Posidoniimonas polymericola: one gene and its partner. The protein of the gene in region 1 interacts with the protein of each later gene in a pairwise test. Links are inferred from orthologs where the notes say so. Each region holds a gene or a part of one and is shown on either strand. Other genes may lie near its edges.

Region 1 (14,899 bases):
CCGGCGATTGGCTGGCCGTCCTCAGTCGTGACGATGCCGGTCACGGAACCGCCGTCGGGCCGCTTGGAGAGTTCGAAGTCACGGATCGACGGCTTCTCCTCCAAACCCGGAAGCAGATCAAGCCGCGTGTCGGCGAACCCGTCCTTGGAAAGCATCAGCTTGAGCGGCTGGCGAGGCAGGAACGGGAATGAGTACTCGCCGTTGGCGTTTGTCTCGAGCCATTCGATCTGCCCTCCCCGCATACTCGCCGGGAAGACGCTGAAGCCAACCCCTGCGAGCGGCGCGCCGGCCGTGTCACGCACCACGCCCCGCAGCTCGAAGCCCGGCGCCAGCAGGCTCGTAACCTCGGCGAGCTGCTCCGGCTGCAGGCTGATTGCCTGCCCGTCTTTGGCGAATCCGGCCGCCTGCACCTCGATGGTCCAGACCTCGGCGGTCAGGCCGTGAATCGTGACCTCGCCCTGGTCATCGGTCTGGTGGTCGCGGTCGCCATCGGTCCAGGTCAGCCGGACGCGGGCGTCGGGGATGGGATCGCCGGTCGCCTTCGACTTGACGGTTACCTTCAGCGAAGGCGCATCTTGCAGGCCGAGCTGGATCAGTTTGTTGCCCGGCTCGACGTCGAAACCATCGTAACGCTTGGTGCGAGATGCTTTCCTACCCTTGTAGGCGGCTAGCTTGAGGTCGCCTTCCTCGTACTCGTCAAAGCGGAAAAAGCCCTGGGCATCGGTCCGGGTCGTCTTCACCGAGTAGCGTCGGCGGATCTTCGGCCAAGAGAGCAGCCGGACCTCGGCGTCGGCGACTGCCTCGCTCGTTTCGGCGAGGACCACCCTACCGGTGATCGGCTGCTGAGAGCTGGGCCGCTGTTCTGTCGAATCGTCTTCAGGAAACCGTCCTTCGAGCGCCTCTGTTGCCGACTGCTTCTCCGAAGCCGGTGAGTTGGCCAGCGGCAGCGCCAACAGCACTGCCAAACCACCGACCGCCAACAACCCACCCCGCGACAGCCGCAGCGGCTCGCGTTGGGGCTCGCCGAACAGCCGGGCGACGCGGCGGCGGAGTTCGGACGGGCGGCCGCCGGCGGCGGCCAGGGTGGCGACCTCCTGGGCCGGCGCGGCGCCGCGGCTCAGCTCGACCACCCGCACCAGGGCCGCGGCGTAGCGGGACCGCGGGTCGAGCTCCTCTGCGTTCTGTTCGGCAGCGGTTTCGCAGGCGAGCTCGTCGCAGCAGTACTCGCGGAACGTGCTGATGCGGCGGCTCAGCAGCCAGACCGCCGGGTTGAAAAACAGGAGCGCCTCGGCGAGCCGCTGCATCAGGTTGGCCCACATGTCGTGCCGGCGGACGTGGGCCAGCTCGTGCCGCAGGATCAGCTCGAGCTCCTCGCAGGTCATGCCGGCCAGCGCAGCGCCCGGCAGCAGGATGGTTGGTTTCATGAGGCCAACCACCTTTGGCGTGACGCCGGCGGGGATCATCGCCAGCGCCGGCGCGGCGGCCATGTTCCACCGCTCGGCGATCCGTCGCAGGTAGTCCGCGTGCCGCCCGACGGCGACTGGGGTCGCCCGGGCGGCCAGTCGGTGGGCGTGCAAGAGAGCTGCCGCTAGTCGGGTCAGCATCAACAAGACCCCGGCCAGGTAAGCAACGAGCAGCCACTGCGAAACGGTCTGCCACGAGACGGCCGGCTCCGCGTCTTGAGGCGCGGCGTTGCCGGCGCGGGGCGCCACAACCGGCGGCGCAGTCGCCGCTGGAACCTCGCTCTCAATGATCACGAACTCTTGTGGTGCGGAGGGTGCAGCCGCTGTTGGAGACTGATGGACGGCAACCGGCGCGGACTCGGCAACCGCGGTGGCGGCGTCCTCGCCAATCATGAGGTAGGTTGCCGGCAGCGCCGTCAGCCCGACGAGCAGCAGGCCCACCTGCGTGGCGTAGGTCGCCTCGACTCGACGGGCGAGCCGTTCGACCAACAGCGCCACGCCTGCCAGCACCGCGAACTGCCACAGCGAGTGCAGGAGCGTCAGGCAGACCCGCGTGCAGACGGTCTGATCCATCCAGTCGAAGAGCGCGAGGAAGTTCATCACTGTTGCTCCTTTGCGTTGCGGGCTGCCTTGCGGGCGATCAGCTTGCGGAGCTCGGCCAGCTCGTCGGCGTCGACGTCGGAGCCCTCGAGCAGGTTGAGCACCATGGCGGACGGCGAGCCGTCGAACAGCCGGGTCAGCAGGTCGCCGACAAAGCCCTGCGACACCTGCTGCTTGTCGACCCGCGGCGCAAACAGGAACGACTTGCCCTCTTTGGTCCGCTCGAGGTAGCCCTTGCGGTGCATGATGTTGAGCACCGTGATCACCGAGCTGTGGGTGAGCGGCCGGTTGGCGTCGGCCTCGAGCCGGGCGCGGACCTCGCGGACCGGCAGCGGGGACTCGGCCCACAAGACCTTGAGGATCTCGAGCTCGAGGTCGGTGGGGAACTCCGATTCGGGACGGGCCACGGCGGGGCCTCCTGGGCTGAGTCGCGAGTGGTCGGGGACCAAGTTTTAATTCCTTCGATGAACCTAGCGACCACCCGCAGGCGGTGCAAGGCAAAATTTGAATTAATTAAAACTTCATCCCGCAGCGCCGGCCCCGAGGTCGCCACGGTCGGTCAGCCGTTGATGGTCGGCCGACGGAGTGGCGGGACCGCGCCGCCGCAATTCGAGGGACGCGCCGCCCGGGCCCGCGGCGGCATTGGAGCCGCGGGATGTGTCGGAAGGCGCATCACCGCGTTTTTGCTCGAGAACGCCAAAGGCCTAGCAGAAAACAGGTTGCGCCTTGGCGGCCGCCCCCGGGTGGCGGGGTCGGCCATTGTGTAGAGGGCGCCATTCGATAAACTTAGAGGGCTGCAAATGCTTTGCAGCCAAACAGTTGAGAAGAGAGGGGACGGAGGTCTGCGGTCAGGGAGCGGCCGACGGGCTAGCGACGCAGGATCTGCGGCTTCGTGGGACCGTCGGCGCCGCCAGGCGCAGACCCCCGCCTCCTCTACCACGCACGCCCCAATCCCCTCTCACCCCTTCGCCCATGCACTCTCAGGTAGTCGTTCTTGGTGGCGGTCCCGGCGGCTACGCCGCCGCGTTTCTTGCAGCCGACCTCGGACTGGAGGTCGCCATTGTCGAGGCCGACCCGCGGCTCGGCGGCACCTGCCTGCTGCGGGGCTGCATCCCCTCCAAGGCCTTGCTGCACGTCGCGAAAGTCGTCAGCGAGGCCCACGAGATGGCCGAGTGGGGCGTCGAGTTCCAGCCGCCGAAGATCTCGGTCGACAAGCTCCGCGCCCGCAAGGAGAACGTCATCGACACCCTCTCCGGCGGCCTGAGCCAGCTCGCCAAACGCCGCAATGTCAAGCAGATCCACGCGCGGGGCGTGTTTGTCGACAGCCACACCCTGCAGCTCGAGGGGGGCTCGCCCGACACCTACGACGACGACAGCCGGCTGACGTTCGACCACTGCATCCTGGCGACCGGATCGATCCCCGCGCTGCCGAAGTTCCTTGACATTGGCTCGCCGCGGGTGATGACCTCGACCGGCGCGCTGGCGCTGGAGGACATCCCCGAGTCGATGCTGGTGATCGGCGGTGGCTACATCGGCCTCGAGATGGGCACGGTTTACTCCGAGATCGGCACGAAGGTGTCGGTGGTGGAGCTGGCCGAGGGCCTGCTGATGGGCGCCGACCGCGACCTGGTCAAGCCGCTCATCGCCCGCGTCAAGGAGCGGTTCGAGGACGTCATGCTGGGGACCAAGGTGACCGGCCTGAAGGACCTCGGCGAACAGGTTGAGGTCAGCATGGAGGGCCCCGACGGCGCGGTCACCAAGCGGTACGACCGCGTGCTGGTGTCGATCGGCCGCTGGCCGGTCAGCAAGGGCTTCGGCCTGGAGAACACCAAGGTCACCGTGAACGAGCGGGGCTTTGTGCAGGTCGACAAGCAGCAGCGCACCAGCGACGGCAACATCTTCGCCATCGGCGACGTCGCGGGCGACCCGATGCTGGCCCACAAGGCGGCCTACGAGGGCAAGATCGCCGCGGAGGTGATCGCCGGCGAGCCGGCCGCGTTCGACGCGCTGGCGATCCCGGCGGTGGTGTTCACCGACCCCGAGATCGCCTGGGCCGGGCTGACCGCCGGCGAGGCCAAGGAGCAGGGCATCCCGGTCAAGATCGCCCAGTACCCGTGGCAGGCGAGCGGCCGGGCCACCGCCAACGGACGCACCGACGGCCTCACCAAGTGGATCGTCGACCCCGAGACCGACCGCGTGCTGGGCTGCGGCATCGTCGGCAGCGGCGCCGGCGAGTTGATCGCCGAGAGCGTGCTGGCGATCGAGATGGGCTGCACCATCCGCGACATCGCCGAGAGCATCCACCCTCACCCGACGCTCAGCGAGACCATCGCGTTCGCCGGCGAGGTGCACCTCGGCACCGCGACCGAGATCTACAAACCCAAACGCAAGTAAGAAGCCAATCACCACGGAGGACACGAAGGACTAGGCGCTCCGCCAACCAGCCGACTGTGGGACGCCTCCCGCTGTCACCAGTGCCACAGGTTAGCGTCCTGTCCTTTGTGCCCTTCGTGGTTCAACCTCACAAGGTACCGCCATGTCGAGCGCCGAACTTTCATCGTCGTCACCGATCCCCAACGACAAAGACCCACAAGAAACCAACGAGTGGCTCGAGTCGCTCGACTACGTGCTGGAGAGCAAGGGCCCGGAGCGGGTGAGCGAGCTGCTCAGCGCGCTGGAGGCCGCCGCCGTCCGCAACGGCGTGGAGCTCCCCTTCACCGCCACGACGCCCTACATCAACACCATCTCCCGCAGCGATCAGCCCGCTTACCCGGGCGACCGTGAGCTGGAGCGGCGGATCAAGAGCTACGTCCGCTGGAACGCGATGGCGATGGTCACCCGGGCGAACCGGCACCCGTCGTCACCGGGCGGGCACATCAGCACCTTTGCGTCCAGCGCCACGCTGTACGAGGTAGCCCAGAACCACGTATTCCGTGGCCGCGGCGAAGACGGCTTCTCCGGCGACCAAATCTACTTCCAAGGCCACGCGGCGCCGGGAATGTACAGCCGCGCGTTCCTCGAGGGCCGGCTGACCGAGCAGAACCTGGTCAACTTCCGCCGCGAGCTCGGCGAGGGGGGCGGCCTGTCCAGCTACCCTCACCCCTGGCTGATGCCTGACTTCTGGGAGTTCCCAACGGTGTCGATGGGCCTGGCGCCGATCATGGCGATCTACCAGGCGCGGTTCAACGAGTACCTGACCGACCGCGGCATCAAGGACCTGTCCGGCAAGCGGGTCTGGGCGTTCCTCGGCGACGGTGAGTGCGACGAGCCGGAGACCCTCGGCGCTATCTCGCTCGCCTCGCGCGAGAAGCTCGAGAACCTCTGCTTCGTCATCAACTGCAACCTGCAGCGGCTGGACGGCCCGGTCCGCGGCAACAGCAAGATCATCCAGGAGCTAGAGGGGACGTTCCGCGGCGCAGGCTGGAACGTGATCAAGGTGATCTGGGGCGGCGACTGGGACCCGTTCATCGAGGACGACGAGGACGGACTCTTGGCCCGCCGCATGATGGAGGTTGTCGACGGCGAGTACCAGAAGTATGTGGTGGCGGGCGGCGACTACATCCGCAGCAAGTTCTTCGGCAAGTACCCCGAGCTGCTCGAGCGGTTCAAGAACCTGTCGGACGACAAGCTCCAGAAGATGAAGCGAGGCGGCCACGACCCCGACAAGGTCTACGCGGCCTACCACCGCGCGATGAACCTCAAGAACGGCAAGCCGACCGTCATCATCGCCAAGACGATCAAGGGCTATGGCCTGGGCGAGGGGGGCGAGGGTCGGAACATGACCCACAACAAGAAGAAGGCCAACGAGGAGGAGCTCCGCGAGTTCCGCACCCGGTTCGGCATCCCGATCTCCGACGAACGGGTCGCCGAGGCGCCCTTCTACCGGCCGCCGGAGAACAGCCCGGAAATGCAGTACCTGCGGAAACGCCGCGAGGCGCTCGGCGGCCCGGTGCCGTCGCGGCGGGCCGCCGAGGCGGACTTCGAGGTCCCCACCCTGCAGGACTACGCCAAGAACATTTCCAGCAAGCTGGTTAGCAAGGGCGAGGGCAAGGAGCAGTCCACCACAATGGGCTTCGTCCGCCTGCTGACCGACCTGCTGCGTGACAAGAAGATCGGTAAGTACATTGTGCCAATAGTGCCGGACGAATCCCGCACGTTCGGCATGGAAGGCTTGTTCAAGCAGGTCGGCATCTACGCCCACGCGGGCCAGCTGTACGAGCCGGTCGACGCCGACGACCTCGCCTACTACAAGGAGGCGCAGGACGGCCAGCTGCTGGAAGAGGGGATCACCGAGGCGGGCTCGATGAGCTCGTTCAACGCCGCGGGCACGGCCTACGCGTCGCACGGCGTGAACATGATCCCGATGTACATCTACTACAGCATGTTCGGCTTCCAGCGGATCGGCGACCTCATCTGGGCCGCCGCGGACATGCGGGCGAAGGGCTTCCTGCTGGGCGGCACCGCCGGCCGCACCACGCTCAACGGCGAGGGCCTGCAGCACCAGGACGGGCACTCGCTGGTCAACGCGATCGCGTTCCCCACGGTCCGCGCGTACGACCCGGCCTACAACTACGAGACCGCCGTGATCATCTTCCACGGCCTCCACAAGATGTACGTCGAGAACGAGACCTGCATCTACTACCTGATGCTGGAGAACGAAAACGTCTTGATGCCGGAGATGCCCAAGGGCGCCGATGGAGAGCTGTCGCAGGAGGCCATCGAGGGCATCGTCCGCGGCATGCACAAGGTTGAGAGCGTCGAAGCGAGCGGCGCCAAGGATCGTGTGCAGCTGTTCGGCTCCGGCTCGATCCTGCACGGCGTGCTCGAGGCCCAGCAGATGCTGGCAGAGAAGTACGGCATCTCTTCGGACGTGTGGAGCGTGACCAGCTACAACGAGCTCCGTCGCGACGCGCAGGAGTGCGAGCGGTGGAATATGCTCAACCCGACCTCGCCCCGCAAAGAGAGCTACTTCGAGCAGCAGATGGCGGGATCCGAGGGTCCGATCATTGCCGCCAGCGACTACCTCCGCTGCCTGAGCGAGCAGCTGCTGCCCTGGGCGCCCAACGGCATGTTCGCCCTCGGGACCGACGGCATGGGCCGCAGCGAGAGCCGCGAGAACCTGCGTCGGCACTTCGAGGTCGACGCCGAGTCGATCGTTATCGCCACGCTCTACAAGCTCGCCAAGGACGGCCAGCGTGAGATGTCGGAAGTCGAGCAGGCAATCAAGGACCTCGGCGTGAACCCAGAGAAGGTCTCGGCGCTCTATGCGTAAGGGACAGCCGGCGAACAATGTCTCGCCGCCGGGCGCCTCCGACTCCTGCCAAAGCACAACACCAACGGCAACCTCAAACACGATTCGCGAAAGGAAGAGGAACACTAATCACCGCTAATGGGTCCGCCTCGGTGCATTAGCGTCGATCAGCGACCATTAGTGTTCCCCCGTCCGGTTTCGCTTCGATACGCGTGACACGCGGTTCCCACTTAGAACCAACTAACAACTATGCCTACCGAAATCAAACTCCCCGCCCTTGGCGAAAACATTGACTCCGGCGACGTCCTCTCGATCCTCGTGAGCGAGGGCGACTCCGTCGACAAGGACCAGGACCTGCTGGAGATCGAGACCGACAAGGCCACGATGCCGGTCCCCAGCCCCGAGGCGGGCAAGATCACCAAGATCCTGGTCTCCGAGGGGGACACGGTTGAGGTCGGCATGGCGATCTTCGAGATCGAGGCCGGCGGCGGTGGAGCCGCGGCGGCCGCCCCCGCGAAGGAAGAACCCAAGCCCGAGCCGAAACCCGAACCCGAGCCAGAGCCGGCCCCCGAGCCCGCCGCTCAAGAGTCGAAACCGGACCCGAAACCCGAACCTGAACCCGAGCCGGAGCCGGCCCCTGCCGCCCCCGTGGCGCAGCCCGTCGCGAAGGCGACCGCCGCGTCGAACGTCGACCTGCCGGGCGACGGGCACTCGTCGGCCGCGGCCGGGCCGTCGGTCCGCCGGCTGGCCCGCGAGCTCGGCGTCGAGCTCCGCCGGGTGCGTCCCTCGGGCGAGGGCGGACGCATCACCGAGGACGACGTCCGCAACCACGTCCGCAAGGAGAGCGAGAAGGCCAACGCCGCGTCGGCCAGCAACGCCCCCGGGCGGCTCAGCTCCGACAGCCAGGGCGCGACCCGGGTCGAGAAGATGAGCCGCATGCGGCAGACCATCGCCCGCAACATGGTGGTCAGCTACACCACGATCCCGCAGCTCACCAACTTCGACGACGTCGACATCACCGAGCTCGAGGAGATGCGTCAGCAGTCCAAGGGCGACTACGCCAAGCGTGGGCTCAAGCTGTCGCAGATGCCGTTCCTGGTCAAGGCGATCGCCAGCAGCCTCAAGGCGCACCCGATCGTCAACGCGTCGGTCGACATGGAGAACAACCAGGTCATCTACAAGGAGTACGTGAACATCGGCATCGCGGTCGACACCGACCGCGGCCTCACGGTGCCCGTGCTCCGCGACGCCGACCGGATGAGCATCTCGCAGATCGCCCGCGGCCTGGACGACCTGGTCGCCAAGGCGCGGGACGGCAAGCTGTCGCTCGACGAGATGCAGGGCGGCACGTTCACGATCAGCAACATGGGCGCGGTCGGCGGCACGTACAGCACGCCGATCATCAACCCGCCGGAGGTGGCCATCATCCTGATCGGCCGCAGCCGCATGCTGCCGACGGTCGTCGAGGACGGGTCGATCGAGCCGCGGCTGATCATGCCGCTGTCGCTGACGTACGACCACCGCGTCGTGGACGGCGCCGACGCCGCCCGGTTCCTTAACGAGGTCAAGGAGCTGCTCGCCGCGCCGGGCCGGCTGCTGCTGGCCCCGTAACCGGCGGCGGTCGATCGCCAACGAGCGCAAGAGCACGATCCTATGTCCCTGCTGTACTGGATCCTGATCGGCCTGGCCGCCGGATGGCTGGCGAGCCTGCTCACCAAGTCGAGCAAACCGGGGCTGCTCGGCCTCTTGGTGGTGGGCATGGTCGGCTCGATGCTCGGCGGGACGCTGATCTGGCTGCTGGGGTTCTCGGCCAATACGCTGCTGGCCGAGCTCATCACCGCGACGGTCGGGGCGGTTCTGCTGATTGTGATGCTCCGCAGGTGGGTTTGGGGCGAGTGAATCGATAACGCGCTTTTCCGCAACCCTTGCCTAGTTCGCCAAATGCTATCGGCCGGCTGCTAGTATTGCTTATCATGGAAGGGTTGCCGCCTGGTCTCCCGGCGATCAACTTGCTCGCGGGCGTATCTGCCCGTCCGCGGCAACAACTCGGCGCCGCCGGAACCGGCGCCTTGTTCCGTGTGACAAGAATCTAAGCGGTGGGCGCGACCCCCGCAGCTAGAGGGGGTGCTCATGAACCGTATCCAGACCGCGTGGACCGCCCTGGCGGCCTGCGCGATGCTTGTCCTCTCCGCCGGTCAGGCCCCGGCGGTGGTGCTCCCTGTCCACGACGAAGACCACCTAGTGCACGTCGTTCCCGAGGCGGCGGGCGTGGCCGAAGGCGTGGGCCTGTACTCCTACGACAGCCGCAACCCCGTCTTCTCTAGCGGCTCGGCCACGGTCCCGGCGTTCAACAGCCGCCCCTCCGCCAGCGCCCAGCTCTTTCTCGATTTCGACGGGGTCGACTACGGCTTCACCTCTTGGAGCGGCAAGCTCCCAAGGCTCCGCCCCGCCTACGATGTCGACGGCGACGCCAGCACTTTCGGCACGAACGAGCTCAGCCGCATCGAACAGATCTGGTCGCGGGTCTCCGAGGCGTACTCGATGTTCGACATCAACGTCACGACCGTGGACCCCGGCAACTACAACCGCCGCGAGTCGGCCCACGTGGTGATCAGCGGCGACAACGACTGGTACGGCAGCGGCGGCGGCGTGGCGTTCATCGGCGGCTTCTACAGCAGCGGCTCCGGCATGGTGCAGCGGACCGCCTGGGTGTTCCCCGACAACCTCCGCGGCGGCGACGCCAAGGTCGTGGCGGACGCGGCTATCCACGAGGCGGGCCACCTGTTCGGCCTGCGGCACCAGAGCTCCTACAACGACGACGGCACCCTCAACGAGACCTACGACAACAACTCCGACTCGATCCTCCAGGCGCCCAACATGGGGGTCGCCTACAACGCGCGGCGCGGCCTGTGGTCGGTCGGCCCCACCACGTCGGCCTCGTCCAGCACGAACGATATCACCACCATCGGTTCAACCAGCTCCAACCGGTTCGGCTTCGTCGACGATGAAGCCGGGACCTCGTTCTTCAACGCCGAGCTCTACACCCCGTCCTCGACGCCGCAGCGGGGCGTGATCGCCTCCACGGCCGATTCGGACTACTACCGCATCGAGATCGACAACCCCAGCGAGGTCAGCCTGCTGGTGGACGTCGCCGAGTACGGGCCGAACCTCGACGCCCGGCTCGCCCTGTACGACAGCTCGTTCGCCCTCTTGTACGAGGACGACCCGGTGCTCAGCACCAGCCGCCGCTCGCTCATCGCCCGCTACGAGGGCGTGCTGGCGGCGGGCGACTACTACCTGCAGGTGACCTCGCACGGCGGCCTGACCTACGACTCCGGACGCCGCGACCGGTTCCTGCAGGACTCGGGGCAGTACTTCCTCAGCGGCCTGGTCACGGCGATGCCCGTGCCGGAGCCCGCCGCGGCGTTGCTGCTGGCGGTCTGCGCCGGCGTTGGCCTCCGCGGGCGGCGGCGGTAGCCTATCGAGCCACTTGCCGGCGCCGCGGGGCACGGGGATACTTGGGGTTCTCACCACCCGCCCCTCACGCCCTAGGAACCACACATGTCCCGCCCAGGCGCCGTCACGTTCAAAGGAAACCCCGTCACCCTCGCCGGCGACGCCCTGGCCGCCGGCCAGGACGCTCCCGACTTCACCCTGCACTTCTTCGAGGGCGGCATGCAGTCGCTCGCCAAGGGCGACCTCGCCGGCAAGCCAACCCTGCTGAGCGTCGTGCCGTCGCTCGACACGGGCGTCTGCGCCATCCAGACCAAGAAGTTCAACGAGCAGCTCGGCGAGCTGGGCGACAAGGTCAACGCGGTTACCGTCAGCATGGACCTGCCGTTCGCGATGAACCGCTTCTGCGGCGCCGAAGAAATCAAGAACATGAAGGTCGGCAGCGACTACCAGGACCGCAACTTCGGCGAGGGCTTCGGCGCACTGATCGAGGAGCTCAAGATCCTCTGCCGCGCCGCCTTCGTGATGGACGCCAGCGGCAAGCTGACCCACGTCGAGTACGTCAGCGAAGTCACCAACGAACCCGACTACGACGCCGCCCTGGCCGCCCTCAAGTCGGCCCTGTAGCTGCCCTGTAGCTGCCCAATAGTGGTTCTGTAGTGGCCTCGCCCCCGCCCACGGGAGGGAGCAAACCCCACGCACGCCGCGGCGAATTGTCACGTTCGCCGCGGCGTTTTTCGTGCCGGGCAGCCGGGCGCCTATAATGGGGCAGAATCGTTTCAAGCCGTTGGCCCACCCCCGCCCCTGCACAATGTTTCGCACTGCGCCCCGCACCGCTGCCCCCCTGCTCGCCGGAGCTGTCGTGGTCGGAGTTGTCGTCGCCGGCGCTGCGCTCATCGCCGGCTCTCAGGCCCCCCTGTCGCCGACTTCGCGCCGCCAGGAGCCAACCGCCGCCGCACACACGCCGACGCTCACCGCCGCAGCCGCCGCGTCGCCTGCCCTGCCGGGCGAGCCGATCACCCTCGGCGAGGGCGACCTGCTGACCGGCGTCCCCGGCGAGGGCCCGCTAACCAGCGACCAGCTCGACGCCTGGCTCGCCGACCCCGCCAACCACCGCCCGCTCGACGCGCGGCTGCCGCTCGGCCTGGCCGCCGGTCAGGGCGCCATCCAGGGCCTGGACAACAACCCGCTGACCCGCGCCAAGATCGAACTCGGCCGTCAACTCTACTTCGACCCGCGGCTCTCGTCCGACGCTTCGGTGAGCTGCGCGTCGTGCCACACGCCGGACCTCGGCTACGCCGCCGACACCCGGTTTGGCGTCGGGATCGAGGGGCTCGAGGGGAGCCGCAACTCGCCGACCGCCTTCAACCGCATCCTCTCCGCCCGTCAGTTCTGGGACGGCCGCGCCGCCACGCTCGAGGAGCAGGCAGTCGGCCCGATCGCCAACCCCATCGAGATGGGCAGCACCCACGAGGCGTGCGCCCAGTGCGTCGCCGGCGTCGCGGGCTACCAGCGGCAGTTCGACGCCCTCTTCCCCGACGGCGTCACGATCGACAACATCGGCCGCGCGCTCGCCAGCTTCGAGCGCGCCGTGGTCACCGGCACCGCCCCCTGGGACTACCACGACGCGCTCCGCGCCTTCCAGCGCAACTTCGCCGAGGACCTGGAGTACCTCGAGGAGGACGACCCCGAGCTCTACGAACAATACCAACGCCTCCAGCAGCAGGCGGCCGCGCACCCGCTCTCCGAATCGGCCCGCCGCGGCGGCGAGCTGTTCTTCGCCGAGCGGTCGGGCTGCACACAGTGCCACGTCGGCGCCAACTTTAGCGACGAGCTCTACCACAACCTGGGCGTCGGCCTCGACCAGGAGGACGAAGACAAAGTCGACGAGGACATCGACTGGGGCCGCTATGTCGTGACGAAACAGGACGCCGACCGCGGCGCGTTCAAGACCCCCACCCTGCGCAACGTCGACCAGACCGCCCCCTACATGCACGACGGCTCCCAGGCGACCCTCGCGGAAGTCATCGAGTGGTACGACCAAGGGGGACACCCCAACCCGTTCCTCAGCGACAAGATCAAGCCGCTCAAGCTCACCAAGCAGGAGAAGGCCGACCTGGTCGCGTTCATGAAGTCGCTCACCGGCCCGCTGCCGAAGGTCGAAACCGGCCGTCTGCCGAAGTAGCCCCGCGAAGCAAACCCGCGGCCACTTTTGTCCCTTACTTGCCTATCGATTGGTAGGGACAAAAGTCCGGCCCGTTCTCGGGCGCCGGATGCCCTAAGCTCTTTTCGATAAACACCTTGCGGCGACCGCCCAACCGAGTGATCGCCTACTTTTTTCCCATCCTGCGCGCCAACGCGGACAAAAGTACTTCGAGTCACCACCAACCTGTCGGAGCCGCCTCCCACAGCGATTCGCCTAGCGCGCAGCTCTGCCGACACCACTATTATTGGACCGCGCGGGACGGCGATTCTCTACGGAAAAATGGCGAGACGGCTCAGGTGAATCGCAGCAGTGCCTCACTGCCCGCGAGCATCCAACCAGGAAGATCGCGGAAGAGATGGGCGGGTAGAAACTTCAAGAATCTTACCAAATTCCCTTGATGTCGATTTCCATAGACAGTAACGTCTATAGAAATCGACAAACCAAGGAGACCGCCCCGTGGCCCGCCCCGCTTCGCGATACCCCACCGAGCTCGAGCTGCAGGTCCTGCAGATCTTGTGGCAGGCCGGCGAGAGTTCCGCCATGAGCGTCCGCGACGCGTTGGCCGAGGAGTGCGACCGCGACCTCGCCCGCACCTCGGTCGTCACGACGCTCAACGTGATGGCCGACAAGGGCTTGGTCGACCGTCGGCCGCAGGGCCGCGCGTTCTTGTTCTCGCCGGCGGTGAGCCGGGAAGAAGTGTCCCAAGGGATGCTCGGCGACCTGCTCGACCGGGTGTTCGAAGGCTCGGCCGAGGCGCTGCTGCTCAACCTGCTCGACTCCGAGCACGTCGACGACGACGATCACCAGGCCCTGCGCCGGCTCATCAACCGCAAGCGTCGGGGAGGGAAGCAATGAACCTGTCCGCCTACCTCACGCCGCAGACTTCGGCCTGGCTGGTCGAGTCGCTCGCCCACGTGCTCTGGCAAGGGACGCTCGCCGCGGTTCTGGCCGCGCTGGCGTGCCTTGTGCTCCGCCGCCGCGACGCCCGCGCTCGCTACGCGGTCTACTGCGCGGCGCTCGGCCTGACCGCCGCCTGCTTGCCGCTCAACCTCTGGCTCACCGCGCCGGGCGTGGCCGCGGTTGCGCCGGCGGTGGCCGGCCTCACCCCCGAAGCATCCCCCGCCGGAGCGATCGGGCCGACCAGTACCGACTACGCCCCAGGGCTCGCCGTTGAGCCGCCAAGTACGCTTAGCCGGACCGCCGGTCTGCCCAAGATCGAAGCCGCTCCCGAACCGCCTGTGGCGGTCAACGCCAAGCCGGAGCCATCGTGGGAGTCGGCCTCGCAGTGGCTCGTCACGGCTTACGTCGTGGGCGCCGGCGCGATGGCGATCCGGCTGCTGCTGGGGCTGTACGGGTGCCAGCGCCTGCGGGCGACTGCCCGGCCGATCGAGGAATCCCGCCTGCCCGAACTGCTTGCGCGGATCGGCGAGCGGGTGCGTCTCGACGTGCTTCCGCTGGTCGCCTACTCAACCCGCGTCGCCACGCCGGTCGTGGTGGGGGTCGTCAAACCGGCCATCCTGCTGCCCGCGGCGATCCTCAATCAGCTGACCACCGAGCAGGTCGAGTCGCTGCTGCTGCACGAGCTGGCCCACATCCGCCGGTACGACCACCTGGTGAACCTGCTGCAGCGGGTGGTCGAGGCGGCCCTGTTCTTCCACCCCGCCGTGTGGTGGCTGAGCCACAAGATCGGCGTCGAGCGCGAGCACTGCTGCGACGACCTGGCGATCCGCTGGGGGAGCGAGCCGTGCGACTACGCCGAGTCGCTGGTGCGGCTGTCGGAGCTCCGCTACCAGACCGCCGGCCTGAGCACCGCCGGCGCGGCGGCGTTGGCGGCGACCGGGCCGCGGGCTAGTCAGCTACGCGGCCGGGTGCTGCGGGTGCTCGGCATGCCGCTGCCGGGGCCGAGCGTTGGATTGACGCGGGTCG
Region 2 (14,595 bases), on another replicon or contig:
GCTAGCGACAATCTTGCCGCCGCTGGCGATGATGGTGTCGCCGTCGTAGACCGAGCGGCCCGACTCGTTGCCCAACAGGTTGCAGTGCACGTAGCTGACGCACTGGGCGCGGGAGCCCTCGATGACGATCCGCTTGCGGGTCTCTTGCTTGCCGAAGGCGAAGTGGCTGGCCGACGGGTTGAGGATGATGTCGGCTCCGCGCTGCGCGAGGCCGGGGCCCGAGCGGTCGGCCACCCAGGCGTCGCGGCAGATCTCGAACCCGACGCGGACCCCGCCGAGGTCGAACAGCAGGTCGCCGATCGGGTCGCCCAGCAGGTTCACGACGCCGGGCGTCCAGCGGCGGAACCAGCGGGACTCGTAGTGGATGCCGTCGGTCGCCAGGAACTGCTTGCAGACGATGCCGGCCAGCTCGCCGTCGACCAGCAGCGCACACGCGTTGTAGAGGGCCGAGTCGTAGAACACGGGCAGCCCGACCGCCACGGCCATGCCGGAGGTCGCCGGCCGCAGGGCGAGCATGTTCTCGTAGGCGGCCTGCTGCACGCCGGTGGAGAAGAACATGTCCTCGCAGCCGTAGCCGCTGACGCACAGCTCGGGCAGGCAGAGCAGGCCGACATTGGCAGCGCGGGCGTCGGCGATGGCGGACTCGATCCGCCGGCGGTTGCCGTCCCAGTCCATCGGGGTTTGGTTGACGGACGCGGCGCCTAGGCGGATGAGTTTCACTGCAGAATGGCTTGCTACGAGGGCCGATTTGTGGAGAGGCTGACGGTGACTGCTTCGGAAGGACTCAAGAACAACTTCCGCAGTTTATCTATTATCCCCTCACCTAACGTCTCCTTCTTTGGAGGAGAGGGATAAGGGGAGTAAGTTGTTCTTGAGCCGCTATTTGTTGTCGAATTGCAGCGGCAGCTGCGGGTCGTGATCGTCGCCGAACTCCTGGAACAGCTTGCTCGGCTGGATGTCGCGGTTGTGCTGGTACTTGCTGGTGTACTCGCTCACCTCGCCGGTGAGTTCGTGGTAGAAGATCTGGCAGATCGGCACGCCGGGGTAGATCCGCACCGGCTGAATACAAGAGATCTCGAGCGTCCAGAAGCCGGAGAAGCCGGCGTCGCCGAAGCCGGCCGTGACGTGCACGAACAGTCCGAGGCGGCCGATCGACGAGCGGCCCTCGATCTGCGGCACCAGGTTGTGCGTGGTGGTCTTCTCGACGGTGCGGCCCAGGTACAGCCGGTTGGGGCTGATCACCAGACCGTCGGCGGGGATCTCGATCCGGCGGACGCGGTTCTCCTTGGCCATGTCCAGCACCACCTCCTCGTACACAATCAGCTCGTTGTGCAGGCAGAGGTTGTAGCTGTTGGGATTGAGGTTCGCCTCGTCGTACGGCGTGATCTGAAGGTCGCCGCCGAGCCGCCGCCGGATTTCGTTGCCGGAGAGAATCATGAGTGGCTTTGGTTTGTTGGGACGTCGGGGCCCGAACTTCGTGGTTCGCAGGTTCTTGTCAGACCCCGATCTGCGGGCAGAACTTCTGCATCGAGCAGGCTCCGCAATCGGGCTTCCGTGCGTTGCAGACCGCTCGCCCATGATGGATCATGCGGTGCGAAAAGTCGATCCACTCTTTCTTGGGCAGGATATCGATGAGGTCGTTTTCGACCTTCACGGCGTCTTTTTGAGCGGTCAGGCCGAGTCTGCGGCTCAGCCGCCCGACGTGGGTGTCGACTACCACGCCGGTGGGGATGCTGAACGCGGTCCCCAGCACGACGTTGGCCGTCTTGCGGCCAACGCCCGCCAGACCAACGAGAGTGTCCAGGTCCTCGGGGACCTGGCCGTCGAATTTCTCGACCAGTTCTTCCGAGCACGCTTTGACGTTCTTGGCCTTGTTGCGGAAGAAGCCGGTGCTCTGCACGGCTTTCTCGAGCTTGGCGATCGGCATCTTGGCGATCGCGTGCGCGTCGGGGTGCGTGGCGAACAGCTTCTCGGTAACGATATTAACCCGCTCGTCGGTGCACTGGGCAGAGAGGATCGTGGCGATCAGCAGCTGGTAGGGCGTTTCGTGCACCAGGGCGCACGGGGCCTCGGGGTAGTCGGCCTTGAGCCGCCGCACGACCCGCTTGGCCTGCGACTTGCGCTCGTCCGCCGGGAGGGCCGGCGTGGGGGGTGAGGGCCGCTTGGCGGGGCCTTTTAAGGCGCCCTTTGAGGTGGCTTTCTTCTTGCCCATTATGACTTTCAGAGCAGGGGGCGGGGCGTGGGGGGCGGCCAGAGAAGGCCTCATTTTGGGGGCCCAGCGGCGGGTGTCAACGGCCGGAGGGCAGGCGCCGCAGGCCCGAGCGACTTGATCTAAGTGCTTTTCACAATTAGATTTGAGCGTTGGAAGATGCCCTCACACGCCTTGTTCCCCACGACCTGCGATGAGCGCCTGGATGCCCGCCGATCCGCCGTTCGACCCAGACACGTTCTCGGGTGTGGGGCGGCTGTTTCCATTGCCGCAGGTGGCGGCGTTCCCCCACGTTGTGACCCCGCTGCATGTGTTTGAGGAGCGTTACGTGGCCCTTACGACCGAGGCGCTCGCCAGCGACGGGCTGATCACCATGGCGGTGCTGGCCCCTGGCTGGGAGCCTGATTACGCCGGCCGGCCGCCGCTGTCGGAGGTCGGGTGCCTGGGCAAAGTGATCTCGCACCACAAGACGCCCGAGGGCCGCTACAACCTGCTGCTGCTCGGTTTGCGGCGGGTTCGTCTGAAAGAGGAGTTGGATCCCCCCCTGGCATACCGCCGCTCGCGGCTAGAATTGATTCATGAGCAGGAGTCGACCTCGTCGGTCGACGCCGAGTCGGTCCGCGAGCAGCAGTCGCTCCGCAAGCAGATCGTCTCGCTGCTGCAAGGCAAGATTGCGGGCGGCGCGGCGGCAGAGGAGCTTGCCCACACGTTGTCGTGCACCGCGGCGCTGGGCGCTGTGGCCGACCTGGCCGCGCACAGTTTGCCGATCTCGTCGGAGTTGAAGCTGCGGCTGCTGGGCGAGGGGGACGCGGTGCAGAGGTGCCGGCTGCTGCTCGAAGCGGTCGGGGCCCCAGCCAGCGACGACGAACCGTTTCCACCCCGTTTCAGCAACAACTGAGTCTTGGGCCGCGGCCCGCAACGGCGTACTTCTCGACCCAACAGCGCGGGCGACCTTACTCACCACGGTCCCTGCGAACCCCGCAACCTTGAGACTAGAGTGACCACACGAACCAACAACGGCGCCATGAAGGACCACCTGCAAGAGTACCCCGAGTCCGCGTGCTGCGGCGGGGACGAATCATCCGCCGCCTACCCGGGCGTCGACATGCCCCGGCTGCAGAGCGCGGTCCGCGAGATGCTGGCCGCGGTGGGCGAGGACCCGGACCGCGAGGGCCTGCTGGAGACCCCGGCGCGGGTCGCGCGGATGTATGCCGAGATGTTCTCCGGCCTGCGTGAGAACCCGCGGGTGCACCTCGAGAAGTTCTTCACCGAGAAGTACGACGAGATGGTGCTGGTCAAGGACATCGGTTTCACCAGCATGTGCGAGCACCACCTGCTGCCGTTCTCCGGCAAGGCGCACATCGGCTACCTGCCCAACGGCCGGGTGGTCGGCCTCAGCAAGCTGGCCCGCGTGGTCGACAGCGTCGCGCGTCGGCCGCAGGTGCAGGAGCGGATGACCGAGGCGATCGCCGACATGCTGGTCGACGAGCTCAACGTAAAGGGGGTGGCGGTCGTTATCGAGGCGAGCCACTCGTGCATGACCATCCGCGGCGTGAAGAAGCCGGGCAGCATGGCGGTCACCTCGGCGATGAAGGGCGTGTTCCGGTCGAACGTCTCGAGCCGGGCCGAGGTCATGACGCTGATTTACGGCAAGTAGCCCAGAGCGACCCTGCCGGTCGGCGGTGGCGGCGGCCGGGGCGGGCGCCGATCTAGAGAAACAGGGCCCCGACAGGCCGCGCGACTACGACTTCTACCGCCACGCTATCGCCTATGGATTCTGACCGCCAACGCATCGAGCAGGACCTGCGCGGGCAGCTGGCGGGAGAGGTAAACTGCGACCCGCTGTCGGTGTGCCTGTACGCGAGCGACGCCAGCATCTACCAGAAAACCCCGCTGGGTGTGGTGCGGCCCCGCACGACGGCGGACGTCGCGACCACGCTGCGGTACGCCAACGAGAACGGCATCGCCGTCCACGCCCGCGGAGCCGGCTCGGGCCTCGCCGGCGGCGTTGTCGGCGAGGGGCTGGTGATCGACTTCTCCCGCCACATGCGCCGCATCATCAGGGTCGGTGAGGAGAGCGTCCGCGTGCAGGCGGGCGTCGTGCACGCCGAGCTCAACCGCGCCCTGGCGGCGCACGGCCGCGTCTTCGGGCCCGACCCGGCGACCACCGAGGTCACGACCATCGGCGGCGTGCTGAGCGTTGACGGCAGCGGCAGCCACTGGCCGTGGTGCGGGTCGGCCCGCGACCACGTGCTCGCGATGAAGGTGGTGCTGGCCGACGGCGAGGTGCTGGAGCTTGGCGCCCCGCCGACCGACGCCCCGCCCCCCGCGCGGCTGGCGGAGCTGGCGTTGTCGGTCCAGGAGCTCGGCCAGCTGCACCGCACCGTCATCGAGACCAACCAGCCGCAGTCGCTGGTGAACGCCAGCGGCTACGCGATGCAGCACGCCCTGACCGACCCGGTCGACCTCACCAAGCTGATGGTCGGCAGCGAGGGGACGCTCGCGCTGATTGTCGAGGCCGAGCTCAGCACCCTGCCGCTGCCCGCTTCGGTCGGCCGCGTAATGCTGATGTTCGACAGCCTGGAGAAGGCGGTCCGCTGCGTCCGCGAGATCACGCCGCTCGGCCCGTGCTCGTGCGACCTGATGGACCGGCGGCACCTGACCATCGCCCGCGAGTCGGACGTGCGGTACGACCTGATCATCCCGGCGGCCGCCGAGGCGGTGCTGCTCTTAGAGTTTTTTGGCGAGACCGAGCAGGACACGCAGCACCAGGTTGACCGCGTGGTGGCGCTCGCGCGGAACGAGCTCGGCCTGGCCGCCGGCTACTACGCCGCGCAGGAGGAGGAGGACGAGCTGCTCCTTGGCCAGCTCGCCCGCCGGTTCACCCAGACGCTGCACGGGCTCAAGGGCCGCCGCCGCGCGGCGCCCTGCATCGAGGACATCGCCGTGCCGGTCGAGGCGATGCCGGTCTTTGTGCGGCACCTGCAGGACGTGCTCAAGCGGCAGCAGATTACCGCCTCGTTGTTCTCGCACGCCGCGCACGGTCAGCTGCACATCCGGCCGCTGCTGGACCTCCGCACCAAGGAGGACGCGCGGCGGCTCGAGCTGCTCGCCAGCGAGCTGTACGAAAAGGTCTGGCTGCTGGGCGGCACGGTCGCCGGCGAGCACGGCGACGGCCTCAGCCGCACACCGTTTCTCCGCCGCCAGCACGGGCCGCTGATCAACGTGTTCCGCGAGCTGAAGCGGGCGTTCGACCCCAACGGGATCCTCAACCCGGGCAAGATCATCCCAACGCCGGGCGAGCGGGTCACGCAGAACTTCCGACCATCAGAGCTCGCCAAGCCGTCCGAAGAAGGGCACTCGCTGGTCGAGCTGAGCCTCAACTGGACCCGTGAAGAGTTGAACGAGGCCGCCTGGGCGTGCAACGGCTGCGCGGGCTGCCGGACGCTTTCGCCGGCGGTGCGGATGTGCCCGATCTTCCGCTTCGCGCCCCGGGAGGAGGCCTCGCCCCGCGCCAAAGCAAACCTGGTCCGTGGCGTGTTGACCGGGCAGCTCCCGCCGGACGCGCTCAGACACGACGACGCTCGGGAGGTGGCCGACCTCTGTGTGCACTGCCACCAGTGCCGCTTGGAGTGCCCCGCGAAGGTCGACATCCCGAGGATGATGGTCGAGGCCAAGGCGGCCCACATCAAGCAGAACGGCCTCCGCCCGCGGGACTGGAGCCTGACGCGGATGGACCTGCTGAGCCAGATCGGCTCGCGGTTCGCGACCCTGATGAACCTCCTGATCGATGACCGCCGTGCCCGGTGGGTCCTCGCCCGGACGCTCGGCATCGCCGAGGGCCGCAAGCTGCCGCGGTTTGCGGCCCGCCCCTTCCTGAGGTCGGCCGGCAAGCGCTTGAGCAAGCCGGTGCCGGGCGCGGTTGAGAAGGTCGCCTACTTTGTCGACACCTTCGCCAACTACTACGACTCGCAGCTCGCCGAGAGCTTTGTCGCCGTGCTCCGCCACAACGGAGTCGGCGTCGTGGCGCCGGGCGAGCAGGAGCAGTCGGGCATGGCGTTGTACAGCCAGGGGGCGGTCGACGCCGCCCGCAAGATCGCCCGCCGCAACGTCGAGGCGCTCGCCGAGCTCGCCCGGCAGGGCTACGCGATTGTCGCGACCGAGCCGTCGGCGGTTCTCGCCCTGACTCACGAGTACCTGCAGCTGCTCGACCACGACGAGGACGCTCAGCTGGTCGCGGACAGCACCCACGAGGCGTGCGATTACCTCTGGAAGCTGCACCAGCGGGGTGGCCTGAAGCTCGACCTGCACCCGATCGACCGCCGCGTGGCGTACCACGTGCCGTGCCATGTCCGGGCGCTGGGCATTGGGGCGCCCGCCGGCAACCTGCTCCGGTTGATCCCGCAGCTCCGCGTTAAGCAGCTCGAGAAGGGCTGCAGCGGCATGGCGGGCATGTTCGGGCTGCGGAAAGAAAACTACCGGCGGAGCCTGCGGGCCGGACTGCCGCTGCTGACGGAGCTGCGGACGGGGAATTACGACCTGTCGGTCTCCGAGTGCTCGACCTGCGCCATCCAGATGCGCCAGGCCAGCCCGCGGCCGACGCTGCACCCGATCAAACTGCTCGCCGCCAGCTACGGGCTCCCTTGCGGCCTTGATGCAAATCTGGCGGGAGCGACAATAGCGAACGGGCGAAAATGACTGTCACCGTGCTGATGTTCGCCGGCGCCCGCGAGGCGGTCGGAGCCGACCACGTCGAGGCTCCCCTCGAGCCCGGCGCGACCTACGCCGACCTGGCCGTGGCCCTTGCCGGACGCTTCCCCGCGCTGGGCCGATTGCTCCAATCCGCACGCTTCGCCGCGGACGCGGGATACGTCGACCCGACCGACAAGGTCGACCCGACCACTGAGATTGCGCTCATCCCGCCCGTGAGTGGCGGCTAGGCATTGCGTAAATGATCCAGATCACCCACGACCTGATCGACCTGGCGCCGATGATCGCGCGGGCGCAGGTCCCCGCGGCGGGGGCGGTGGTCACGTTCCTCGGGATCACCCGCGAGTTCACCGGCGACCGCCAGACGGTCGAGCTGGTCTACGAGGCCTACGCCGAGATGGCCCAACGCGAGCTGGAACGCTTGGAGCGGGAAGCCCGCGGCCGCTGGCCGCTCGAGGAGTGCTGCATCACCCACCGGCTAGGCCTCACGCCGCTCTCCGAGGCGAGTGTCGCCGTGGTGGTCAGCTCGGCCCACCGGCCCGAGGCGTTCGAGGCGGCCCGTTGGCTGATTGACGAGCTGAAACGCTCGGTCCCGATCTGGAAGCAGGAACGCTGGTCCGACGGCGCGACCGAGTGGGTCCACCCCGCGCCCGTGAGTGAGGGGGACGCCCCGTGACCTCGCCTTCGTCTATCGCAGCCGCCCCGCCGCTGGTCGACAGTTTTGGCCGCACGCACACCAGCCTGCGGCTCAGCGTGACCGACCGCTGCAACATCCGCTGCGTGTACTGCATGCCGGGTGAGCAGGTGCTGTTCCTGCCGCGGCGCGAAGTGCTGACCTTCGAAGAGCTGGAGCGGTTTGTGCGTGTCTCGGCCCGGCTGGGCGTGCGTCAGGTCCGGCTGACAGGCGGCGAGCCGCTGGTGCGCAGCGAGCTGTCCGAGCTGGTCCGCCGGCTGGTCGGCATCGCCGGCATCGACGAGGTCACGCTCACTACCAACGGCGTGCTGCTCGACCGGCACGCGGCAGAGCTGAAGGCGGCGGGCCTGGACCGGCTGAATATCAGCCTCGACACCGTGCGGCCCGAGGCGTTCCGCGAGCTGACCCGCCGCGACCTACTGCCCGAGGTGCTGCGCGGCATCGAGGCGGCCCAGCAGGCCGGCTTCTCGTCGATTCGGATCAACGCCATCGCCATGCGTGGCGTCACCGAGCAGGAGATCGTGCCGCTCGGCCGGTTCGCCCGCGAACGCGCGCTCGAGTTGCGGTTCATTGAATACATGCCGCTCGACGCCGACGCCTCGTGGCGGCGGGACCAGGTGCTGTCGGGCGATGAGATCTTGGCGGCGCTCGAAGCCGAATTCGGGCCGCTCTCGCCCGCCCCCCGCAGCGACCCAAGCCAGCCCGCCCGCGACTACGCATTCGCCGACGGCGGCGTGGTGGGCTTCATCAACCCGGTGACCCAGCCGTTCTGCAGCGACTGCAACCGACTGCGGCTGACGGCGGAGGGGCAAATCCGCAACTGCCTGTTCAGCCCCGAAGAATGGGACGCCCGGCGGCTGCTCCGCGACGGGGCTTCCGACGGCGACCTCGCCCGCCTAATCCGCGAAGCCGTCGCCGCCAAGCGGGCGGGCCACGGCATCGACGCGCCCGGCTTCCACCGGCCCGATCGGGCGATGTACCAGATCGGCGGCTGACTTCCTTGGCGGGATTCCGAACCATGGCGCGCATCTACCTCGACAACGCGGCGACAAGTTGGCCTAAGCCCCCGCAGGTGGTCGAGTCGATGGCCGGCCACCTTCGTGACGACGGGGGCTCGGCCGGCAGGGGAGGGCACGCGAGCGCGATGGGTGCACAGCGGATTGTCGACCGCGCACGGGAAGTCGTCGGGAGGCTGATCGGCGCCGAGCAGCCGAGCTGCATCGCATTCCTGCACAACGGCACCGACGCGTTGAACACCGCAATCCACGGCGTGCTGGGCCGCGGCGATCACGTGGTCACCACGGTGTGCGAGCACAACTCGGTCCTCCGCCCGCTGCACCACGCCGAGCGGCGGCTCGGCTGCGAGCTAACGGTCGTCGACTGTGACGACTCCGGCCGCGTTGATGCGGAGCGGCTGCTGGCGGCGGTCCGCCCCGACACGCGACTGGTAGCGCTGACGCACGCCTCGAACGTTACCGGCGCGCTGCAGCCGATCGAGGCGGTCGCCGCCGGGCTCCGCGACCGTGACACGCTGCTGCTGGTCGACGCCGCCCAGTCGGCAGGGCACGCCAGGATCGACGTGCAGGCGTTCGCCATCGACCTGTTGGCGGCGCCGGGGCACAAGGGCCTGCTCGGCCCCACGGGTACGGGGTTTCTGTACGTCCGGCCCGGCGTCGAGCGGCAGCTCACTCCGCTGCGGCAAGGCGGCACGGGCGGCCAGAGCGACCTGCCCGTGCAGCCCACCGAGATGCCAACGCTGCTGGAGTGCGGCAACGCGAACGTCGTTGGGCTGGCCGGATTGGTCGCTGGGGTGGAGCACGTGCTCGAAGTGGGCGTCGACGTGCTCGGCACGCAAATCGGCGAACGCACCCGCCAGCTGATCGACGGCCTGCTCGGGCTGCCTGGCTGCCGACTGTTCGGCCCGACCGAGTGTGCCGAGCGGGTGGGCGTTGTGAGCCTGCTGGTCGACGGTTATGATCCGCACGAACTGGCGGCCCTATTAGAGCTGTCCGCAGGCGTTGAATCGCGCGCCGGGCTGCACTGCGCCCCGCAGATGCACCGCCGACTGGGGACCTCCCAGGGCGGAACGCTGCGGCTCAGCTCCGGCGTGTTTACCACCGAAGACGAAATCGAGCAGGTGGTCGCCGCCATCGCAGCGGTTGCTGCTGGCTAGCCGCCGCGCTCCGACGCCACGCTCACCTCACCCACACGCCCATCGACGCATGCCCGCCGCGCCCAAGAACAGCGAACCCTGGTACAAGGACGGCCTCCGCTTCAAGTGCACCGGCTGCGGCGACTGCTGCACCGGCGCGCCGGGTTACGTGTGGGTCAACAAGGCCGAGATCGCCGCGCTGGCGGCGGAGGTCGAGCTGTCGGTGGCGGAGTTCGAACGGAAGTACATCCGCAAGATCGGTATCCGCAAGAGCCTCGCCGAATACTCAGACGGCGACTGTGTGTTCTTTGACCTTGAGTCCCGCGGCTGCCGGGTGTACGCCGCCCGGCCGCGGCAGTGCCGCACCTGGCCGTTCTGGGACTCGAACCTCAAGTCTGCCGAGGCCTGGGAAGAGACCTGCCAGGAGTGCCCCGGCAGCGGCAAGGGCAAGCTCTACCAACTCGACGATATCGAGGCCGCCCGCAAGACGTTCCACGTCTAGCTAGCGCCGCCGGCGTCCCCGCCGACCTTTCTGCTGGTTTGTTCTGATTAGGTAAAGCCTGTTGGTTGGGCTGCCGATACTCATTGCAACGACTTTGTCTCGTTGCGTGAGCCGTGGGTCCGTAGATGGCGTAAGTCTTTTGCCGTCAACGGTTTCCAACGCTCATGCCGCGCCAAGCCGGGCCCGAATGTGTCCAAAACGGCGTAAGATCTTTGAAAATATGGGCTTACGCAGATTCAACTCTGCTCGTCGCATTGCTTTGGGAACGGCTAAATCGCCCGCCCAACAGGCTTCGCGGCGTTGCTCGATGTTGACACTAATGCTTGCCAGACTTACACTTGGGTCATTAAGGGAGTCCTGTTTCGAGAGGGCTGATTCGGCTTTTCGCCGCCTTTCTCCAGGAGTCGGCTATGACTAAAAAAGAGATCGTCAAAACCATCTCCGAGGAGATCGGTCTGACCCAGCTCAAGACGAAGGAGATCGTCCAGAAGACGTTCGACGCTATCGTCGAAACGCTGGTCGAAGATCATCGGATTGAGCTTCGCAATTTTGGGGTCTTCGAGGTCAAGAAGCGGGCCGCACGCAAGGCCCGCAACCCGCGGACTGGCGAAAAGGTCTCGGTGCCCGAGAAGTTCGTGGTCACTTTCAAGCCAGGCAAAGAGATGGAGGAGCGGGTTCGAGAACTCGAACGCCGCGCCGCTGAGGAGCAGGCCCGCCGGGACGCCGAAGAGGCGGCTCGCGAGGCTGCAATGAACGCTCCCCCCAGCAGCAACGGATCCCATCCGCAGGACGGCTCCTCAAACCCGCCTGGCGCAAGCGGTTACGACCAGTCGCCCGGCTTTGGCTCGGGCAGCTAGCCCGCCGGCCTGAAAGCTCGATCTCGTCACCGATCTCTTCGTTCTGATCCGAGTGGCGCTGGCGCCAACCCTCTCACACGCATCCGCCAGCCAGGCGCACGGTCGCGCCGGCAGCCGCCCGCTCGGCAACTCAGCTGGACACCACCCGCGGGGACCGCTATCGTCCCCGGCCCGGTCGCTGGTGCCCGCCCACACGCCCACCAGCGGGGCGCCCCCTACTCGCACACACAAACGACCGCTCTCGGCGTAAACCACCGGGAGCCAAGCATTTTTGACGACGCGCCCGCACTGCGGGCGTCAGCAGCAGCCGGTGGGACCGGCTGAATTCCGCGCCACCAGCAGGCCGATGCCTGCGGGTGGACACTCACGGAGGAGCGCAGCAGCAATGCGTAAGTGGATATTGATTGTCGTTGCGGCTTGCGGTTTGGCTAGCAGCACGGGATGCCTTCTGCCGATCTACTCGGCCGACCCGGCCCGCCGTGCCCAGCAGCTGATCTACACGTCTGAGGACCTGCGTACGTTCCTGGACGAGTGGGAACGCATCTGGTTCTTGGACCAGCCGAGCCACATGAAGCCGTACCGCACCAACGGCCTGGTGATCTGATCCAGGCGGGCGGCTAGCAACCAGCGGTGAAAGTCAGGGCTGCGCCCCGGGAGCAGCTGCGCGGATTGTTCGCGCAGGCGTGGCCCGATAGCATGGCTGGCTGAACCTACCGCCGCCTGTTACCCCACGCTGCGCGCATGCTTGCAGATTCCGCTACCGCGGCCTCGCTAGAGGTATCGCTCGGCCGCTTGCGGCTGCCCAATCCCGTGCTGGTCGCCTCCGGCACTTTCGGCTACGCCCGCGAGATGGAGGCCTTCGTCGACCTCGCGCGGCTGGGCGGGATCGTGCCGAAGACCATCACGCACGAGCCCCGCCAGGGCAACGCGCCGTGGCGTACGGTCGAGACCTCGGGCGGGATGCTCAACGCCATCGGCCTCGACAACGACGGCCTTGAGGCGTTCATCGGCGGGCACCTGCCGTACCTGCGGTCGACCGGCGCGCCGATCATCGTCAGCGTCGCCGGCCGCACGCACGACGAGTTCGTCGCGATGTGCAGCCGGCTGGGTGAGGTCGAGGGCCCGGCGGCGATCGAGCTCAATATTTCGTGCCCGAACGTGTCGCACGGCGTCGACTTCGGCGTCGATCCGCAGATGTGCGAGCGGCTGGTGGCCGCCTGCCGCGCGGCGTGCGACCTGCCGATCCTCGCCAAGCTGACTCCCAACGTCACGAGCATCGCCGTGATGGCCAAAGCGGCCGAGGCGGGCGGCGCCGACGCCCTCTCGCTGATCAACACCGTGCTCGGCATGGTGGTCGACTGGCGGAAGCAGAAGCCCATCCTGGGCAACGGCGTCGGCGGCCTGTCGGGCCCGGCCATCAAGCCGATCGCCCTGCGGTGCGTCTACCAGGCCGCCCAGGCGACCCAGACCCCGATTGTCGGCATCGGCGGCATCCAGAACATCGACGACGTCATGGAGTTCCTGGTCGCCGGCGCCAGCGCGGTGCAGCTCGGCACGGTGAACTTTTACCGGCCGACCGCGAGCATGGAGGCGCTGGACGCGCTGCCGGGGGCGCTAGAGGAGCTGGGAGCTGCGAGCGTTACGCAAGTCGTCGGCACGTTGAAAGTCGCGAACGGGAATTAGAGGCATTTCATTGGAGCGATCGATGTCCGCTAGCCCGATGCAAGATTTGTTTGTTGATGATCTCGCGAAGGGGGTTATCGCGACTGCCGAACGACGGTGTAGACGGCTAGAGTCTACTAGCAATTCGGAAGTCCGATCGGTCGTCCATGACGAACTTCGCGGCATCTTTCACGGCGTTCTGGTGACACTCGACGGTAGTTCTGCGCTGGCTGACCACGGCCTTGTGTACGTTGTCGATGAAGACGGCGTGCGATTCGATCGAAACTTACACGAGACATGCTTTCGTTTCTGGTCAGACTCTTAAGGGGCGACAGCTGAACCAGGTATGCGAGACAGCATCGCACCTCTAATCTCTGCTGAAAACGAAGAAGTATTCAACCATGCGTGTCCTCTCAGGCATCCAACCCACCGGCCCGTTCCACTGGGGCAACTACTTCGGCGCGATCTCGCAGTACATTGAGCTGCAGGACGTGGCGGACGAGGCGTACTACTTCATTGCCAACCTGCACGCGCTGACCACGGTGCGTGACAAGGAATTGCTGCAGCAGTACACGCTCGACGGGGCGATCGACCTGCTGGCCCTGGGGCTGAACCCGGACAAGGCGGTGCTGTTCGTGCAGTCGGACGTGCCGGAAGTGAGCGAGCTCTGCTGGCTGCTGATGACCGGCACGCCAATGGGCCTGTTGGAACGCTGCGTCAGCTACAAGGACAAGCTCGCCAAGGGCCTGAAGGCCGACGCGGGGCTGTTCACCTACCCGGTGCTGCAGGCGGCCGACATCCTGGCCTACGACGCCGACGTCGTGCCGGTGGGCGAGGACCAGCTGCAGCACATCGAGGTTTGCCGCGACATCGCCGGCAGCTTCAACCACCACTTCGGCGAGACCTTCACCATGCCCAAGGGCAAGGTGCTCGACCAGTCGGCCCGCGTGCCGGGGATCGACGGCGAGAAGATGTCCAAGAGCTACGGCAACACCCTGGCCGTGTTCGACGACGCCAAGCGTCAGCGCAAGCAGATCATGCGGATCCAGACCGACAGCCGCCCAATGGACGAGGCCAAGGAGCCCGACGGCGACGTCCTGTACGACCTATTGAAGCTGGTCGCGCCTCAGGAGCAGGTCGACGAGATCGCCGCGCTGTACCGCCGCGGCGGCTTTGGCTACGGCGATATCAAGAAGGCCCTAGCCGAGGCGGCCGAGAACTACTGGGCCGAGGTCCGCGAGAAGCGGGCCGGGCTGGCCGCCAAGCCGGACTACGTTAAAGACGTGCTGGCCGCCGGCGCCAAGAAGGCGCGGGCCAAAGCGGCCGGCGTGCTCGAGCGAGCCCAAGCAGCCGCCGGACTGTACCGCTCGTAGTCTTCCCTCTTTGCCCCAGCCCACCCCGCCAGGGGTGGGACCGCGCAATCTGCTGCTCGCTACCGCGACAGTTTCGCGATCTGGTACCGCGCCTCGTCGGCGTTGTCGCAAATGATGGTGTAGAAGGCGGCCTCCTCGCCAACCTGGTCCATCCGCTTGGCCTCCTTGTCCCGCCAGCGGCGGGCCGCCTCGGGCGAGCGGGTCAGCACGACCGTTGTGAAGAACGTCCGCTGCTTCTTGTAGATCCGCTTGATGACGTAGTAGGTCTGGTTCTCAATCGGGTCCTTGTACTGCCGCTGCATGCTCGAGCTGGTGAGGTGCCGCTTGACGTCGAGCTCGACCTCCTCGAAGTCCTCGCCGAAGTGCTTGACGAACAGCGGGTCGGGGCCGCTGCGGGACTTGAAGTCGCCCTGCAGCGGCTGGGTCTTGCTGAGCT

The links.
Region 2: the proteins of aceE (region 1) and nth interact in binary tests that used the Escherichia coli proteins (3 or more experiments, as listed by UniProt). The link is inferred for Posidoniimonas polymericola from one-to-one orthologs.

The regions. Positions count from the first base shown.
Region 1 is NZ_SJPO01000001.1:331,982-346,880, reverse strand. What follows is about bases 4,275-7,535. They hold aceE (pyruvate dehydrogenase (acetyl-transferring), homodimeric type), read left to right. Parts: upstream 4,275-4,599; coding sequence 4,600-7,335; downstream 7,336-7,535. Other genes in these bases: lpdA (dihydrolipoyl dehydrogenase), read left to right, coding at 4,275-4,457. Also shown: Pla123a_RS01385 (M56 family metallopeptidase), read right to left, coding at 1-2,063; Pla123a_RS01380 (BlaI/MecI/CopY family transcriptional regulator), read right to left, coding at 2,063-2,470; more of lpdA, read left to right, coding at 3,036-4,274; Pla123a_RS01365 (dihydrolipoamide acetyltransferase family protein), read left to right, coding at 7,564-8,925; Pla123a_RS01360 (GlsB/YeaQ/YmgE family stress response membrane protein), read left to right, coding at 8,968-9,213; Pla123a_RS01355 (zinc-dependent metalloprotease family protein), read left to right, coding at 9,445-10,791; tpx (thiol peroxidase), read left to right, coding at 10,876-11,394; Pla123a_RS01345 (cytochrome-c peroxidase), read left to right, coding at 11,579-12,952; Pla123a_RS01340 (BlaI/MecI/CopY family transcriptional regulator), read left to right, coding at 13,430-13,828; Pla123a_RS01335 (M56 family metallopeptidase), read left to right, coding at 13,825-14,899. UniProt on the Escherichia coli protein: Component of the pyruvate dehydrogenase (PDH) complex, that catalyzes the overall conversion of pyruvate to acetyl-CoA and CO(2).
Region 2 is NZ_SJPO01000012.1:69,382-83,976, reverse strand. The notes cover bases 355-3,311. They hold nth (endonuclease III), read right to left. Parts: upstream 2,213-3,311; coding sequence 1,496-2,212; downstream 355-1,495. Other genes in these bases: Pla123a_RS20820 (LON peptidase substrate-binding domain-containing protein), read left to right, coding at 2,403-3,107; dcd (dCTP deaminase), read right to left, coding at 880-1,437; nadE (NAD(+) synthase), read right to left, coding at 355-720. In the rest of the region: more of nadE, read right to left, coding at 1-354; GTP cyclohydrolase I FolE, read left to right, coding at 3,315-3,866; Pla123a_RS20810 (anaerobic glycerol-3-phosphate dehydrogenase subunit C), read left to right, coding at 3,980-6,907; Pla123a_RS20805 (MoaD/ThiS family protein), read left to right, coding at 6,904-7,149; Pla123a_RS20800 (molybdenum cofactor biosynthesis protein MoaE), read left to right, coding at 7,161-7,595; GTP 3',8-cyclase MoaA, read left to right, coding at 7,592-8,608; Pla123a_RS20790 (aminotransferase class V-fold PLP-dependent enzyme), read left to right, coding at 8,632-9,786; Pla123a_RS20785 (YkgJ family cysteine cluster protein), read left to right, coding at 9,836-10,267; Pla123a_RS25070 (HU family DNA-binding protein), read left to right, coding at 10,678-11,124; Pla123a_RS20775 (hypothetical protein), read left to right, coding at 11,510-11,728; Pla123a_RS20770 (dihydroorotate dehydrogenase), read left to right, coding at 11,866-12,807; trpS (tryptophan--tRNA ligase), read left to right, coding at 13,188-14,159; Pla123a_RS20760 (DUF1570 domain-containing protein), read right to left, coding at 14,219-14,595. UniProt on the Escherichia coli protein: DNA repair enzyme that has both DNA N-glycosylase activity and AP-lyase activity. The DNA N-glycosylase activity releases various damaged pyrimidines from DNA by cleaving the N-glycosidic bond, leaving an AP (apurinic/apyrimidinic) site.